Regions from separate parts of the Rhizobium sp. CNPSo 3670 genome, predicted to be linked through region 1. Evidence: predicted binding sites of a transcription regulator. Region 1 holds the regulator's gene; each other region holds the start of a gene.

The links. Region 1 encodes PhoB, which activates phosphate uptake and scavenging genes when phosphate is short. Its sites were predicted from a motif close to TGTCATNNANCTGTCAT; they were not measured.
Region 2: the regulator PhoB is predicted to act here: its motif matches at 2,678-2,694, upstream of phnF (phosphonate metabolism transcriptional regulator PhnF).
Region 3: the regulator PhoB is predicted to act here: its motif matches at 2,068-2,084, upstream of olsB (l-ornithine N(alpha)-acyltransferase).
Region 4: the regulator PhoB is predicted to act here: its motif matches at 2,099-2,115, upstream of ppk2 (polyphosphate kinase 2).

Annotation. Positions count from the first base shown of each region.
Region 1 covers NZ_JBXSOL010000008.1:223,839-228,048, reverse strand. The annotation lists gene pstB (phosphate ABC transporter ATP-binding protein PstB) at 1-587, shown strand, start outside; gene phoU (phosphate signaling complex protein PhoU) at 632-1,345, shown strand; gene phoB (phosphate regulon transcriptional regulator PhoB) at 1,471-2,154, shown strand; gene AC13QO_RS11125 (GcrA family cell cycle regulator) at 2,541-3,074, opposite strand; gene AC13QO_RS11120 (aspartate aminotransferase family protein) at 3,499-4,210, shown strand, end outside.
Region 2 covers NZ_JBXSOL010000001.1:251,627-255,836, forward strand. The annotation lists gene AC13QO_RS01280 (ABC transporter ATP-binding protein) at 1-366, shown strand, start outside; gene dapB (4-hydroxy-tetrahydrodipicolinate reductase) at 382-1,206, shown strand; gene AC13QO_RS01290 (2,3-bisphosphoglycerate-dependent phosphoglycerate mutase) at 1,228-1,863, shown strand; gene phnF (phosphonate metabolism transcriptional regulator PhnF) at 1,919-2,656, opposite strand; gene phnG (phosphonate C-P lyase system protein PhnG) at 2,766-3,242, shown strand; gene phnH (phosphonate C-P lyase system protein PhnH) at 3,242-3,850, shown strand; gene AC13QO_RS01310 (carbon-phosphorus lyase complex subunit) at 3,855-4,210, shown strand, end outside.
Region 3 covers NZ_JBXSOL010000001.1:42,100-46,309, reverse strand. The annotation lists gene AC13QO_RS00245 (NADP-dependent malic enzyme) at 1-919, shown strand, start outside; gene olsB (l-ornithine N(alpha)-acyltransferase) at 1,145-2,020, opposite strand; gene AC13QO_RS00235 (hybrid sensor histidine kinase/response regulator) at 2,131-4,210, opposite strand, start outside.
Region 4 covers NZ_JBXSOL010000009.1:139,662-143,871, forward strand. The annotation lists gene AC13QO_RS11880 (aldo/keto reductase family oxidoreductase) at 1-670, shown strand, start outside; gene AC13QO_RS11885 (hypothetical protein) at 703-975, opposite strand; gene ppk2 (polyphosphate kinase 2) at 1,133-2,047, opposite strand; gene AC13QO_RS11895 (GMC oxidoreductase) at 2,201-3,853, opposite strand; gene AC13QO_RS11900 (ABC transporter ATP-binding protein) at 3,938-4,210, opposite strand, start outside.

The DNA.
Region 1 (4,210 bases):
AGGGGTGCCGCGTCACCGGCAAGATCACGCTCGACAGCGACGATATCTATGATCCGGATATCGACGTCGTCGAACTTCGCGCCCGCGTCGGCATGGTTTTCCAGAAGCCGAACCCGTTCCCGAAGTCGATCTATGAAAACGTCTCCTACGGCCCCCGCATCCACGGTCTCGCCAAGTCGAAGGCCGATCTCGACCAGATCGTTGAGAGCAGCCTGCAGCGCGCCGGCCTCTGGAACGAGGTCAAGGACCGCGTGCACGAATCCGGCACGGGCCTCTCCGGCGGTCAGCAGCAGCGCCTGTGCATTGCCCGCGCCGTTGCCGTCAGCCCGGAAGTCATCCTGATGGACGAGCCCTGCTCGGCCCTTGACCCGATCGCCACCGCCAAGGTCGAGGAGCTGATCCACGAACTGCGCGAAAACTATACGATCGTCATCGTCACCCACTCCATGCAGCAGGCCGCGCGCGTCTCGCAGCGCACCGCCATGTTCCACCTCGGCAATCTTGTCGAGGAGAACGACACCGACAAGATGTTCACCAATCCGGACGATCCCCGTACCCAGGACTACATCATGGGTCGCTTCGGCTGATCACGGCCATCCGAAGCCTTCCCCTTATTCGAGGACAAAGCCCCATGGCATCGACACATATTTATTCTGCCTATGATGATGATCTGAAGTTCCTTTCCAGGCGGATTTCCGAAATGGGCGGCCTGGCCGAACAGATGGTCGCCGAATCCGTCCGGGCGCTGGTCAACGGCGATACCGCGCTGGCGCAGAAGGTCATCTCAGACGACGTGATCCTCGATCACACCGAGCGCGAAATCGGCGACAAGGCGATCGTCACCATCGCCCGCCGTCAGCCGATGGCGGCGGACCTGCGCGAAATCATGGGTTCGATCCGCATCGCCGCCGATCTCGAACGCGTCGGCGACCTTGGCAAGAACACCGCCAAGCGCGTCATCGCCGTGCAGAGCACCGGCGTGCCCCGCAAGCTCGCCCGCGGTCTCGAGCATCTCTCCGAGCTGGCGCTTGTCCAGCTCAAGGAAGTGCTCGACGTCTATACGACACGCGCTGCCGACAAGGCGACCGCCATCCGCGAACGCGACAACGAGATCGACGCCATGTACACCTCGCTGTTCCGCGAGCTCTTGACCTACATGATGGAAGATCCGCGCAACATCACGAGCTGCACGCATCTGCTCTTCTGCGCCAAGAACATCGAGCGCATCGGCGACCATGCCACCAACATCGCCGAGACGATCTACTACATGGCAACAGGCGCCCAGCCGGAAGGCGATCGCCCAAAGGATGACAGCGCCAACACCGTCGGCGCCGCGACGGAATAATCCTTCCAAGATTGCGTGCGCGCCCGTTCGGGGCGCGCAAAGAGGTCGCAGCCAATTTCTGAATTTGCGCAGGACGCCTGCTTAAACCCCCAGTTTAAGGCTTGTGCGCGAGGAGACGGACACGCATGATCCCGAGAGTCGCAGTTGTTGAAGACGAGGAAGCCCTCAGCGTGCTCCTTCGCTATAATCTCGAAGCCGAAGGCTTCGAGGTCGATACCATCCTGCGCGGCGACGAGGCCGAAATTAGGCTTCAGGAGCGCACGCCCGACCTGCTCATCCTCGACTGGATGCTGCCCGGCGTCTCCGGCATCGAACTCTGCCGGCGCCTGCGCATGCGGCCGGAAACCGAGCGACTGCCGATCATCATGCTGACGGCGCGCGGCGAGGAGAGCGAGCGTGTGCGCGGACTGTCCACCGGCGCCGACGATTATGTCGTCAAGCCCTTCTCGACCCCCGAACTCGTCGCCCGCGTCAAGGCGATGCTGCGCCGTGCCCGCCCCGAGGTGCTGTCCTCGGTGCTGAAATGCGGCGATATCGAGCTCGACCGCGAAACCCATCGCGTCCACCGCAAGAGCCGCGAAGTCCGCCTCGGCCCGACCGAATTCCGCCTGCTGGAATTCCTGATGTCGTCGCCGGGCCGGGTCTTTTCCCGCTCGCAGCTGCTCGACGGCGTCTGGGGCCACGACATCTATGTCGACGAACGAACCGTCGACGTCCATGTCGGCCGCCTGCGCAAGGCGCTGAACTTCTCCAACATGCAGGACGTCATCCGCACCGTCCGTGGCGCGGGTTATTCGATGGAAGCCTGAGGCTGAGGGAGTGTGTGGGGTGGGCGTTCCCGCCAAACGCACGGCAGTACGGCTTGTGAGGCCCCCCTTGCCGTCGTCGATCGCAGCCGCTTCGTCGCCAGCGTCATTGCGCCGGCGAGGCTTATGCGTCTCGGCACCAACCTCTCCTCCGTCATCCCAGGGCTTGACCCTGGGATCCATGCGGCTGGCACGGCGTGAAGAGCTGATGGCATCCAACTGCTGGGAAACAATTGAAGCCGAGTGCTTGGCTGTGGCTCCCAGGGTCAAGCCCTGGGATGACGGAGTGTGGGGTTGGCTTGGTTGCTATACGCAAAGGTCACCTCCCCAATCGAATAAAAAAACGGGCCACTCGGCCCGTTTCACATGCTCAGCGATACAGCCCCCGCTCAGCTGACCCGTGCCGCCGCCCGGCGCCTTTCGTTGATCGGCTGATAGGCAAGCTTCTGATGATAGCTGCAATAGGGCGAATTGTCGGGGGACTCGCAGCCGCAGAAATGGAAATCTTCCTTGAGCGGGTCGCCGACCGGCCATTTGCAGGTGCGTTCGGTGAGCTCCGTCAGGCCGAGGCGGCGAGAAATCGGCACGACCACATTGCCGGCCGGCACATACTCCATTTCCTCGACGGCATCGACCTCGATCTCTTCCTTCAGCATCGTTGCGCCCTGTTGACGGGTCACGGTGCGGGTGGTGATCCGGGAGGCGTAGTTCGGCGCGCGCGGCGCGGATGTCTGGCGCTTCGGCGTGCGCGCCGCGGTGGCCGTGCCGCCGGCCTTGGCGCGGCCGGGAAGGCTGAGCCTGTGCACCTTGCCGATAACGGCGTTTCGGCTGACGCCGCCAAGCTGCGCAGCAATCTGGCTGGCGCTCAGTCCTTCGGCCCAAAGCTTCTTGAGTTTCTCGACCCGCTCGTCTGTCCAGTTCATGCCCTGTCTCCACCTTTTGCGTTGGTGATGGCAGAATCCCTCACCGTTGTCCCGGAAGCCTCCGAAACAAGAAACGCTTGATCAATTTTGGTGACTAGTTCCGCCGCATGCAGTCTAGTAATTGAACTTTAACCTAGTGTGAGGCTGACTCCGTGACAAGAGTCGCGGGAATCCGGATGAATCGAATTTCAAGTTTTCCCCAACTTGCTGCCTCTGCGTGGCATTTCTGCAATAATGCCTGTTGAAGGCCGAAAGTGCCGCTGCACAACCTTGCTGCATAGGCTAAGGCGCCAGTTTTGTTGACAATGCAGCGCGAAAAGGAAATAGTACCGCTCGCCGCCGAAAGGCGGCATTTTTGATTTTTTGGACCTGGTTTTGTTAGCCGGAGTCCGTGCAAGACAACATTGAACGGGAGACCCGCGCCATGGCTGAAGCCGCGCCGCTTTATGACACCTATTCTCGCGCCCCGCTGCGGTTCGAGCGAGGCGAGGGCGTATGGCTGATCACCGAGAGCGGCGAGCGTTATCTCGATTTCGGCGCCGGCGTCGCCGTCACCTCCGTCGGCCATGGCAACTCGCATGTGGTCGCGGCGCTGAAGGAGCAGGCCGACAAGGTCTGGCACCTCTCAAACATCTATGAGATCCCCGGCCAGGAGCGCCTCGCCAAGCGGCTGACGGACGCTACCTTCGCCGATAAGGTGTTCTTCACCAATTCGGGCGCCGAGGCGCTCGAATGCGCCATCAAGACCGCGCGCCGCTACCAGTTTTCCAAGGGCCATCCCGAGCGCTTCCATATCATCACCTTCGAGGGTGCCTTCCATGGGCGCACGCTCGCGACGATTGCTGCCGGCGGTCAGGAGAAATATCTCGAAGGTTTCGGCCCCAAGGCGCCGGGTTTCGATCAGGTGCCGTTCGGCGACATCGAGGCCGTCCGCGCCGCCATTACCGATGCGACGGCCGCAATCCTGATCGAGCCGGTGCAAGGCGAGGGCGGCGTGCGTCCCGCCACCGGCGAATTCATGAAGGCGCTTCGCCGGATCTGCGACGAAAACGGCCTGCTGCTGATCCTCGACGAGGTCCAGACCGGCGTCGGCCGCACCGGCAAGCTCTTCGCCCATGAATGGTCCGGCATCACGC
Region 2 (4,210 bases), on a different contig from region 1:
CAGGGCTACGATACCCCTGTCGGCGAAAACGGCGTGACGCTTTCGGGCGGCCAACGCCAGCGGCTTTCGATCGCCCGCGCTTTGGTGCGCAACGCGCCGATCCTGCTGCTCGACGAAGCGACCTCCGCCCTCGACACCGAATCCGAGGCCGCCGTGCAGAAGGCGCTCGACGAGGCGATGACCGGACGCACCGTCGTTGTCATTGCCCATCGACTTTCGACCGTGGTGCGCGCCGACAAGATCGTCGTCATGCAGCAGGGCCGGGTCGTCGAGGAGGGCAATCATGAGACGCTTGCGAAGGTCAGCGACGGTCTTTACGCTCGCCTCAACAACCTGCAGAGGCCCTCGGCCTCGGATTCATACTAACATGGCGAGACTGACATGAGCGATGCTGCGATGAAACTGGTGGTGGTCGGCGCAGCTGGACGCATGGGGCAGACGCTGATCCGGCTGATTCATTCGATCGAAGGCGTGACGCTGCATGCCGCGATCGAGCGCGCCGGCTCCCCATTCGTCGGCAAGGATGCCGGTGAGATTGCCGGACTCGGGCCGACCGGCGTCATCATCGGCGACGACCCGCTCCAGGCCTTCCTTCATGCCGAAGGCGTAGTCGACTTCACCGCGCCTGCCGCCACGGTGGAGTTTTCCGGTCTCGCCGCTCAGGCCCGCATCGTTCATGTTGTCGGTACGACGGGCTGCTCGAGCGAGGACAACGCGAATATCGCCGCCGCGGCCCGCCATGCCCGCATCGTCAAGTCGGGCAATATGAGCCTCGGCGTCAATCTGCTGAGCGTGCTGACCCGGCAGGCCGCGCGGGCGCTCGAGCCCGCCGACTGGGATATCGAGATCCTGGAAATGCACCACAAGCACAAGGTGGACGCGCCTTCCGGCACCGCCCTCCTCCTCGGCGAGGCCGCGGCCAAGGGGCGCAACATCGACCTCGCTTCGAAATCGGTCAGGGTGCGCGACGGCCATACCGGCGCCCGCGAGGCGGGCACGATCGGTTTTGCGACGCTGCGGGGCGGCTCGGTCATAGGCGAGCATTCCGTGCTTTTCGCCGGAGAAGGCGAAATCGTCACCCTGTCGCACAGCGCGGCCGACCGTTCTATCTTCGCGCGCGGCGCCATCAAAGCCGCGCTCTGGGCGCGCGACAATAAGCCGGGTCTCTATTCCATGCTCGACGTGCTCGGGCTTTCTTCCCAATAAGGATACTACGGAGGCATATTCATGAGCGGTACCCTCGTCCTCGTTCGCCACGGCCAGAGCGACTGGAACCTGAAGAATCTCTTCACCGGCTGGAAGGACCCTGACCTGACGGAACTTGGCGTCCAGGAAGCCAAGGACGGCGGCGCTGCGCTTGCCGAATACGGGATCAAGTTCGACGTCGCCTATACCTCGGCGCTGGTGCGCGCGCAGCACACGCTGAAGCTCATCCTCGACAAGGTCGGCCAGCCCGATCTCGAAACCATCCGCGACCAGGCGCTGAACGAGCGCGACTACGGCGATCTCTCCGGCCTCAACAAGGACGATGCGCGCGCCAAATGGGGCGAGGAACAGGTGCATATCTGGCGCCGTTCCTACGACGTGCCGCCGCCCGGCGGTGAAAGCCTGCGCGATACCGGCGCCCGCGTCTGGCCCTACTATCTCACCGAGATCCTGCCGCGCGTGCTGCGCGGCGAAAAGGTGCTGGTGGCCGCACACGGCAATTCGCTGCGTTCGCTGGTCATGGTGCTCGACAAGCTGACCAAAGAAGGCGTGCTCGCCCTCAACCTCGCGACCGGCGTTCCCATGGTTTACAAGCTGAACGCGGATTCCACCGTCGCCTCCAAAGAAGTGCTGGGCGATATGTCCGGCGCACACTGAATTCTGTGAGGCGTGCCACCGAACGGGTCGGCGCGCCTTGTCTCAATTCCTGGCCTCAGTTCTCGATCGTGAACTGCACTCGGTCGGCTGCGAAGCGGCTTATCGAATATTGCACCGGCACGCCGTCGAGATCGGTGTTCATCGCCTTGGCGATCAGCAGGATCGCGCCGGGAGTGAGTTCCAGATCTGCAAGGTCGGCTGTCGCAGCATGGGCGGCTGTTATCTCGGTCGTCGCCCGGACGTAGTCCCCGAGGCCGAGCTCGGCGAAAGCCTTGGTGATCGATTCGTGCTTGCGGTAGGACTCACCGATCCCGGCGAAACGTTCGGCGGGAAACCAGCTCGTCGCCTTTGAAACCGGCCGCCTGTCGGCATGGCGCAATGTTTCCAGCCGGATCACTTGCTCACCCTGTTTCAGGCCCAGCCAACGGGCAACGTCGGCGCTCGCCTCCTCCTGCGCCTCATCGAGCAGAAGGCCGCGCATCTCGCGCGCCTGATCGCCGATGCCGGCGGTGAAACGCGTGCGCCGGGTGATCGGGAAATTCAGCCGCTCCTTGCGCTCGATCAGCGTGCCGCGACCTTGCACAGCACGCACGATTCCCTCCTGCGCCAGCGCAGCCAGCGCACTGCGAACCGTATGGCGGTTGACGCCGAATTGCAGCGCCAGCACCATTTCCGGCGGCACCATTCCGGTTTCGTCATAGGCTCCGTTGCCGATCGCCTCGCGAATCCGATCGGCGATCTGACGCCACAGCGCCACACCCGTCTGCCTCTGCACCTGCTTCAGTCCTGCCATTCCGCCCTGCCCTGCTCACAATGTCACACGCTTGTCACGACACCGATTTAAGGCTAGGTATAGCTTGTATGGTTGTCTATATCAATGGACATTTCGAGGAAGAGCAGCGATGATATCAGCGGACAAGACAGACGCCGCCTCACAGACGGTCTTGGAGCGCAAACGCGCCGCCGATCTGCTGGCGCGTGCGGAACGGAGCGAACTCCAGGCGGCCTGGGACGCGTTGCCGCAAAAGCCCGTGACTTATCCGGTGCGCGGACCGGAGACGGGACTGGTGATGGTGCGCGGCCGCGTCGGCGGCGGCGGAGCTCCCTTTAATCTCGGCGAGGTGACGGTGACGCGCGCAACGGTGCGGCTCGAGTCCGGCTCCATCGGTCATGCGCAGGCGCTCGGCACCGACCGGGAGAAGGCCCGTCTTGCGGCGATCTTCGACGCGCTCTGGCAGGAAGAGGCGACCAGAGATTTCGTCGAACAGGCGCTGCTTTTGCCGATCGAGGAAAGGATCGCCACCACCGAACGTCGCAAGGCGGATGAGACGGCGGCAACCCGCGTCGACTTCTTCACCGTGGTGCGGGGGGACAACTGATGGGTCTGACGACAGAAGTTTTTACCGGTGGCTTTACCGATCCGGTTTTCCACGCGCAGAGCGTCTTCAAGATGCTGATGGACGGCATGGCCCGCCCCGGCACCGTCCAGACCGTTGAGCCCGAGATCGACCCGCCGGCGCCGCTCGGTGTTGCCGCCGGCACGATCGCGCTCACTCTTTGCGACCATGACACACCAGTCTGGCTGACCTCGGGACTGGCGAAAGCCGCTATGCCGGACTGGCTCGGCTTCCACACCGGCGCCCCGCTGACCGCCGAAAAGGCGGATGCGCGCTTTGCCTTCATCGAGGCGGGCACTGCACTTTGCTCCTTCGGCCTGTTTGCGTCAGGCACGCAGGAATATCCCGACCGCTCGACGACTGTCGTCATCGAGCTTCCCGACCTCGAAGGCGGACGCAGGCTGGCGCTGATCGGCCCCGGCATCCAAAACGTGACCGAGATCGCGCCGGCCGGCCTGCCGGAGACATTCCTGCGGCTCTGGACCGAGAACCGCGCGCTTTTTCCGCGCGGCATCGACATCGTGCTGACATCGGGCAAGCGCTTTGTCTGCCTGCCTCGCACCACCAAGATCACAGCAACGGAGATCTGAGCTCATGTATGTTGCCGTCAAGGGTGGCGAGGCCGCCATTGCCAATGCCCACCGTCTGCTCGCCGACCGTCGCCGCGGTGACCGGTCGCTGCCAGCGATCGGCATCGACCAGATCGTCGAACAACTCGCCCTCGCCGTCGACCGCGTCATGGCCGAGGCCTCGCTTTTCGACCGGACTCTCGCAGCGCTGGCCGTCCGTCAATCGCGCGGCGACATGATCGAGGCGATCTTCCTGCTGCGCGCTTACCGCACGACGCTGCCGCGCTTCGGTTATTCCAGACCGCTCGACACGGCTGGCATGGCGATCGAACGCCGTATCTCGGCGACCTACAAGGATCTGCCGGGCGGCCAGCTGCTCGG
Region 3 (4,210 bases), on a different contig from region 1:
CTTTGCCGAGGCCGAGGAAGAACAGGTGCTGCGCGCCGCCATGTCCTACGCCAACCAGCAGCTCGGCACCGCCATCCTGCTCGGCCGCGAGGATCTGATCCGGGCGACGGCGGAGCGCGCCGGCATCGACCTCAACCGGCCCGGCTTCGAAATCGTCAATGCCCGCATCTCCACCCGGGTCGAAGCCTATATCGATTACCTCTATGCCCGGCTGCAGCGGCGCGGTTACCTCCACCGCGATGCCCAGCGCCTGATCCACAACGACCGTAACCACTTCGCCGCCACGATGGTGGCGCTCGGCGACGCCGACGGCATGGTGACGGGCATCACCCGCAACTACTCCACCGCGCTCGAGGATGTGCGCCGCTGCATCGACGAGAAGCCCGGCCACCGCGTCATCGGCGTGTCGCTGGCGCTCTGCCGCGGCCGCACGGTCTTCGTCGCCGACACGGCGGTGCATGACATGCCGACCGCCGAAGAGCTTGCCGATATCGCCGAAGAGGCTGCCGGTCTCGCACGGCGCATGGGGTATCAGCCGCGCGTCGCCATGCTTGCCTATTCCACCTTCGGCCATCCCTCCGGCGAACGCTCCGAGCGGGTGCGCGAAGCGGTCAAGATCCTCGACCGGCGCCGCGTCGATTTCGAATATGACGGCGAGATGGCTGCCGATGTGGCGCTGAACCGCAAGGTGATGGAGCAATATCCCTTCTGCCGGCTCTCCGGCCCCGCCAACGTCCTCGTCATGCCGGCCTTCCACTCGGCCTCTATCTCGACAAAGATGCTGCAGGAACTCGGCGGCTCCACCGTCATCGGCCCGATCCTCGTCGGCCTCGACAAGCCGGTGCAAATCACTTCGATGGGCGCCAAGGACAGCGATATCGTCAACATGGCGGCGATCGCCGCCTATGGCGGGTCATAAGGCCATCTGCCCGCACAGCGAGATATTCAGTGACCAGGGAGATCGGCGAGATCAGCCCCTCATCCGCCTGCCGGCACCTTCTCCCCGCTTGCGGGGCGAAGGGGATATGCCGCGAACTCTCCGCCCCATCCACGGCTCGTGCGGCAAGTCCCCTCTCCCCGTCAGAACGGCGAGAGGGTTAGGGTGAGGGGCAGCACTGGCAATCTCCGCTTCGCCTGACTGCAATCAGCTTGCGAAGCGACCGGCGTCGGCGCCGTAGTAGTTCAGGTAGCGGTCGGAAATGCTGGAGATCGGCAGCACGATCAGCACGTCTGTCGTGTTGAAGGCATGATCGATGACGGCGCTGGAGCCGACCATTGCGCCGAGTCTGAGGTAGCCCTTGATCAGCGGCGGCAGGGCCATCAGCGCCCGCTTCGGGTTGACGGCCTCGGCCGGCATCAGATCCATGTTGCGGGCGAGATGCGGCAGTGCGCCGATGGCCCATTCGTCTTTCGCCAGCACATTGTGGTAGAGGAAGGACAGCGCCAGTGCGTGGCTTTCGAGATAGACGCCGGGGAACGAGGCGCAGCCGAACATGGCGCTCATGCCGTGCTTCAATGCATAAGCCCAGTTGCCCTGCCAGAGAAGCTCAACGGTGCGTTTGGTGCGGTATTCCGGCAGCACGCAGGAACGTCCGAGTTCCATGAAACGCTTGTCCGGATGCCTGGCGAGGAGGCTCTCGATTTCGAATTCGGAAGCCGAATAAAAACCGCCATTGGCGATCGCGACATCCTGGCGCAGCAGCCGGTAGGTGCCGACGATCTGATCTTCTGGATCACCTTCGAGCGAGCGGTCGAGAACGAGAAGATGGTCGCAGACAGCGTCATAGGCATCGAAATCGCGTTCGCGCCGCATGGCTTCCGGCGGCAGCTGCGCCTTCATTTCTTTGACGAATACGCGGTAGCGCACGGCCTGGGCCGCATCGATCTCGCGTGCCGTGCGGGCAAGGCGGGTTTCGAGATTGCCGATCCGGCCGAGGATGTCGCCGTCTTGCTGCGCAGCCGTCGACGGCCGTGCAGCCTCCGCGGTAACGTCACAATTCAGGATGTCGATGGAGGACATGGCGATTCTCCCGTTGCCGGCTTATCGACGCCATAAAACACTTCTGTGCGACAGGAAAGTGACATATTGAATTTCCCGGCGCAAGCAGCCTGCGCAGTCAATTCAGCGACCTACCGCGCTTCTGCCCTTCGGGCGGAAAGGGCGGCGACCGCCTGAACTTCCGTCAGCAGCCGCACCGGATCGACCGGCTTTACCATGACGCGGTTGGCGCCATTGAGCAAGACCTGGCGACGCGACTCGTCGCTCTTGTCGGCGGTGAGCACGATCACCGGCACCGGGTCAAGATCGAGCCGCCTTTCGTGGCCGCGCAGCCGCCCCAGCATGTCGATGCCGTTGCCGCCGGGCATCGACAGATCGCTGATGATGATGTCTGGCCGCGCGCTCGCCTCGCCGAGCGCGCAATCGAGGAGTGTGTCGAAATCCTCGACATGGTGCACCTTGTGTCCTCCCTTTTCCAGGACGACGCGCACCAGCATCGCATTGATCGGATCGTCCTCACCGAGCAGGATGTGCAGGCCGTGTGCGGCAACCACGGTCTCGGCCATCGGCGGGCCGAAACCCGGCTGGTTGTCGTTCAGCGCGTCGCGCTTCTCCATGCCGCGCATGCGTCCGCGCAGCACATCGATCAGCGACTGTTCGCGCAGAGGCCGGATGAGCCAGGCATCGAACAGGTCGAGCGGATGGGCGCTGCGCTCTTCGGGATTGACGAGCAGGACCTTGCGCAGGCCAAGGGCAGCGATTTCGGCGCGATCGGCGAGATGCGCTGAAAATTCCGCCGACATGCGATGATCGACGATAATATCGGTCGGCCGGCGGCTGCCGCTTGCCATTCCGAGCAGCTTCGCGCGCGCAGCCTCGCCGCTGTCGACAAGATGGCAGGTGCCGCCGAGCGCGGTGATCGTTTCGGCAATGGCGGAGCGGGCAGCCCCTGCCGGCGCCAGCAGCACGACGCTGTTGCCGGCAAGCAGCGTGTTTCGCCGCTCGGAGCGCTCGCTGTCGAGTTCAATGGGGAAGCGTATGGTGAATGTGCTGCCTTTGCCCTTTTCGCTGGTGACCGTCAAGGCGCCGTCGAATTCGCGCATGATGCGGGCGGAGATGGCAAGGCCGAGCCCGGTGCCGCCGCTCTTGTCGGCAACGTTTCCACCTTGTTCGAATTCGCCGAAGACGCGCGCCAGCTCCTCCGCCGTCATGCCCGGACCGGTGTCGGTGACGGTGATCAGCAGGTTGCCGGCATCGAGCGATACGCGGATGAAAACGCCGCCGGCCTGGGTGAATTTGACAGCATTGCCGATGACGTTGAACAGAACCTGGCGCAGCCGCGCCGCATCGAAGCTCATTTTCTCCGGAACGTCTGACGACACGGTGGCGCCGATCTCGATCCCCTTTTCATGCGCCCGGTGGGCGAGCATTTCGACGACGCTTTCCAGAAGCTTCCGCAGCGATTCCGAGCGCGGGTGAAGCTCGAAACGGCCGACTTCAATGGTGGAAAAATCGAGCAGATCCTCTACAAGCTGCGTCAAGGCGTGGCCGGATTGGCGGATGTTGGCGAGATAATTCTGCTGTTCCTGCGTCAGCCGCGTTTCCGCGAGCAGGTGCGTCATGCCGAGAATGCCGGAAAGCGGCGTGCGCACCTCGTGGCTGACGGTTGCAAGCAGTCGGGATTTCGCGGCGCTGTTATACTCGGCTTTCTGGCGGGCCGACTCGCGGCTCTGCGCGACGAGCCGCTCCTCCGTCACATCACGGGCAACACTCTGCAGCAGCAGGTGGCCGCTGCCCGGATCGCGGGTGACGACGTCGCGCCACAGGAAAATACGCTGGCCTTCCGGCGTCGATATCTCGACGTCGTAGCAGTGCGGGATCGGGCCGGGACGGAAGGCAATCCCGATCTCTTCGCAGGTCCGCCCTTCCGGGCGCAGCCGGCCGGTCAGACGGCGAAAGGTGTCGTTGGCCGAGATGATGCGACGGTCCATGGCACGGGTGAGGGTGATGTCGCCGAGCACGTCATGCACCTCGGCGAAGAGCTTCGCACCATCATCGCCGTTCGGAGCGGATCGACCGACGGGCTGCCTGTTTCTCTGCCGGCGTACCATCAGGACGGCGTAACAGGCGATGACGGCAAGGCCGAGAGCGACGAGACCGCCCGAAAGGAGCAACGGCTCGCCGGCATGGGCGAGCAGCGTCAGGACCATC
Region 4 (4,210 bases), on a different contig from region 1:
TCAGATCATCCGTGAAGCGCTCCATCCCTATGGCGACGATCTCGTCATCGTCACCAAGGTCGGCGCGCGGCGCGGCGCGGACGGGTCCTGGATTCCGGCCTTCTCGCGCCAGGAACTGACGCAGGCGGTTCACGACAATCTTCGCAACCTCGGCCTCGAGGTGCTTGATGTCGTCAACCTCCGGATCGCATTTGACCTGCATAGCCCGGCCGAAGGCTCGATAGAAGCACCCCTGACGGTTCTGGCTGATCTCCAGCGGCAAGGTCTGATCCGTCACATAGGTTTAAGCAACGCCACATCGAAACAGGTCGCCGAAGGCCGCGGGATCACCGAGATCGTCTGTGTGCAAAACCAGTACAATCTGGCGCATCGGAACGACGACCGGCTCATCGACGAGCTCGCCCGTCAGGGCACCGCCTATGTGCCGTTCTTCCCGCTTGGCGGCTTCACGCCGCTGCAATCGTCTACACTCTCCAATGTCGGCGCACGCCTGAGCGCCACGCCGATGCAGGTGGCGCTCGCCTGGCTGTTGCGCCGCGCAGCCAATATCCTGTTGATCCCCGGCACGTCGTCGCTCGGACATCTCAGGGAGAATCTCGCTGCTGCCGGATTGGTGCTGCCGGATGATGCCGACGAGGAGCTGAACCATATGGCTGACATCGCGGCCTGACGTCCGCGGCGGTGCAATCGTTAGGCCGTGTTCTAGCGCGGCGTAACGAGCTTGCCGGACGTGCTGGCGCAATCTGTCGGTCGGCCGCACCTTGTTGGCTGCGCCAACCGGCCGGTAAACGGCTTCCGTGTCAGAAGCTCATAAGTCACCAAGGCCGCTGACATCGCCAGAAAAACCACGACTGTCAAAGGATAATTGGCACTGGCGTTCGGATCGGCAAGCTTGGGAAGGCCGATAACACTGCCGGCCGCCAGAATCGCCGAGAGCACAACCTCCTGAACGATTAATCTCCAAAAGCCGGTCATGACCAACCTCCCGTCATCTCCGTATTATCGGCCGAAGGACGCTCAGTCTTTATACCTCACGATGCAGCCGCTGGGAAACACGCGTTGACCGCACGGTCCAGTGACCATGCGGTCTCGGTTTCAACGCTTCGGCAGCCGACTTGTTGCGGCTATGCTTTCAATAGCGCTCGGGCACATACATATCAGCCGGAACCGGCGCCCTGATGTAGTCGGCATGGCGGATACGATCCGGCAGCTGAATCTCAGGCTTCGGCACATCCTCGTAGGGAATCTGATCAAGAAGATGGGCGATGCAGTTCAGCCGCGCCCGTTTCTTGTCGACGGCCTGCACCACCCACCAGGGCGCCTCCTTGGTGTGTGTGCGCGCCAGCATTTCTTCCTTGGCCTTGGTATATTCCTCCCAGTGGATGCGGCTTTCCATGTCCATCGGCGAAAGCTTCCACTGCTTCAGCGGATCGTGGATGCGCATCTTGAAGCGGAATTCCTGTTCCTCGTCGGTGATCGAGAACCAGTATTTGATCAGCACGATGCCGGAACGGACGAGCATCCGTTCGAATTCCGGCACCGAGCGGAAGAACTCCTCGAGTTCGTCAGGGGTGCAGAAGCCCATCACGCGCTCGACGCCGGCGCGGTTGTACCAGCTGCGGTCGAAGAGCACGATCTCGCCGGCGGTGGGAAGATGCGGGACATAACGCTGGAAATACCATTGATGGCGTTCCCGTTCGGTCGGAGCGGGCAGTGCCACGGTTCGGCAGACTCGCGGGTTGAGCCTTTGGGTCACCCGCTTGATCGCGCCACCCTTGCCGGCCGAATCCCGGCCTTCGAAAAGCACGACGACCTTCAGCTTCTTGTACTGAACCCAATCCTGCAGCCGAACCAGTTCGTGCTGCAGCCGGAAAAGCTCGCGGAAATAGATCTTCCGATCGAGCGTCTGCTCCGCCGGTTCCGTCATTCCTTCGACGACCAGATCGTCCAGCCGGTCTTCCTCCAGCTGCATTTCCAGCTCCTCATCGAAGCTGTCGGCGATTTCGGCCTTTATCCGGCTGAGCTGGTCCTGATGTGTTTTAGACATGGGCTTTCCCTTCCTGCCCAGTTGACAGGAGCATGTCACTGCAAAGTTAGTGTGACGGTTGGATAACCCACAGCTCGTTCACTTGTTCGCCTCTTTCGCCACTCCACATGCCGGCGAACTTTTTAGACGCCGCCTACACGAGATGGAGGCGGCCTAGAGCAGTCCCGTTCGGTAATGGTCGACAAGGTTGCGGCAAGCGCGGATCGTCAGCGCCATGACGGTGAGCGTCGTGCCAGCGATGCCGCTGCCCGGAAAGGCGCTGGCGTCGGTGACGATGAGGTTCGGAGCATCCCACAGTTGATTGTAGGGATTGAGCACCGAAGTTTCCAGGCTTTCGCCCATGCGTGCACCGCCGGTTTCATGAATTGCTGCGCCCATGCACATGGTCTTGCGGAACCATGTGCGGAACATGAAGCGGCTGAAGGCATCGGCGTCGGGAAAGGCGCCTCTGCCCATCTCCTTGAGGCCGGTGGGCGATCCGATGAATTCAAGATCGCCGCCGACCTCTTTGACCATGGCGATCAACGTCTCCTCCTGCCGGCGGAGCAGCCGCCGCTCCTCCTCCTGCATGACGCAGCGAATGTGTGGCACCGGAATGTTCCAGGCGTCCTTGCGCTTGCGATCGAGGGTGATGCGGTTGTCGGCATAGGGCAGCATGCGGCCGAAGCCGAAGAAGGCGAGACGCGCATCGGCCTCCTCTGAAACCGGCGCCCTGCCGATGCTGCCCTGGTAGTCGAAATCGCCGCGGGCGGCGTCACCCTCGTCGAAACGCGGGATGAAGATGCCACCCGACGGATTGTAGAAGGGATCGACAGGAGCGGAATCGTCAACGGCCCAACCCTTCGCCTTGGGAAAGGAGCCAAAGGCAAGGCATGGAAGCTGATCCATGAAATAGCGCCCGAGCGCGCCCGAGCTGTTTCCGAGCCCGTCAGGATGTCTTGCCGATACCGAGTTCAGCAGCAGCCGCACGCTCTCGATCGGCGAGGCCGCAAGCACGATTGTCGCGGCGCGAGCCGTCGAAACCTTACCCGTGTTGCGATCGATGAATTCCGCACCGGTGGCGCGGCCGGTTTTTTCGTCGGTGGTGATGCGACGCACGACGGCGTCATAACGGACCGTCAGCCGGCCGGTCGCCTTTGCGTCCCGCAGCGGTCGCGGCATGCGTTCGGCGTCCGGCGCTATATAGCGCCAGGAGATGACGCGCCGGTCCGGCCAGCGGCTTTCTACAGCCTGCTTGAATATCTGCTCGGCGGGCGTGAGGCTTGCCGGCTTCGCATAGACGCCGTCCGGCAAGGTCGGCACATCGTCCTTGTTGCCGTAGAGCTCGAGATAGGCCTCGACTTCGTCATAGAAGGGCGCAAGCTCGTCATAGGAGATCGGCCAGTCCACGCCCTTTCCGGTGCGCGATCGGATCTTGAAATCATCGTCGGTCCAGCGCAGCAGCACGCGGCCGAAACTGTGCAGGCGCCCGCCGCCCTGGCGGCCGCGGATCCAGAGAAAGGGCTCGTTCTTCGGCGTCGTATAGGGGTTCTTGCGATCGTTGACGAAGAAGTGGCTGAAGCGCTCGGTAAAGAAGGCCGCCCGCGCCTGGATCGGCTGGCCCTTCAGGGTGGCGCGCGCACGCTCCCATATATTGATGCTGCTTGCCGGCGCCTTCTTGCGTGCCGGGTCGAAATCCCTGGGGCCGACGGCCGGCCCAGCCTCGAGCAGCAGCACCGACAGGCCCTTGGCCGTCAGCTCTTTGACCGCGAAGGAACCCGCCGCGCCGGAGCCGATCACCAGCGCATCATAAACCATCTCAGACATGTCTTTTCAAATCCTGTCCTGGAGCAATTCCTCAATGCAGCGCAAAGCACATCCGAAATTGCGGGAAAGCAGAGGAATGGCGCGTCAAAGCCGCGATCCATCGGCAGCGAAGAGTGACGCCTTGGTGATATCAAGGCCCGGAGCCATGGCATCGCCGGGCTTGAAGTCGACGTCGCCCATGAAACGAAGGGAGAGACTGTGCTCCGCCCAGTCGAACCAGACGACGGCATCCGAACCCATCGGCTCGACGACGGAAACACGGCCAGCAATCGTGGGAAGCCCGCTTGCCGCCCCGTCGAGCACAAGGTGCTCAGGGCGAAAGCCTAACGTAACAGGTCCTTCCACGGCCGTGCGGAA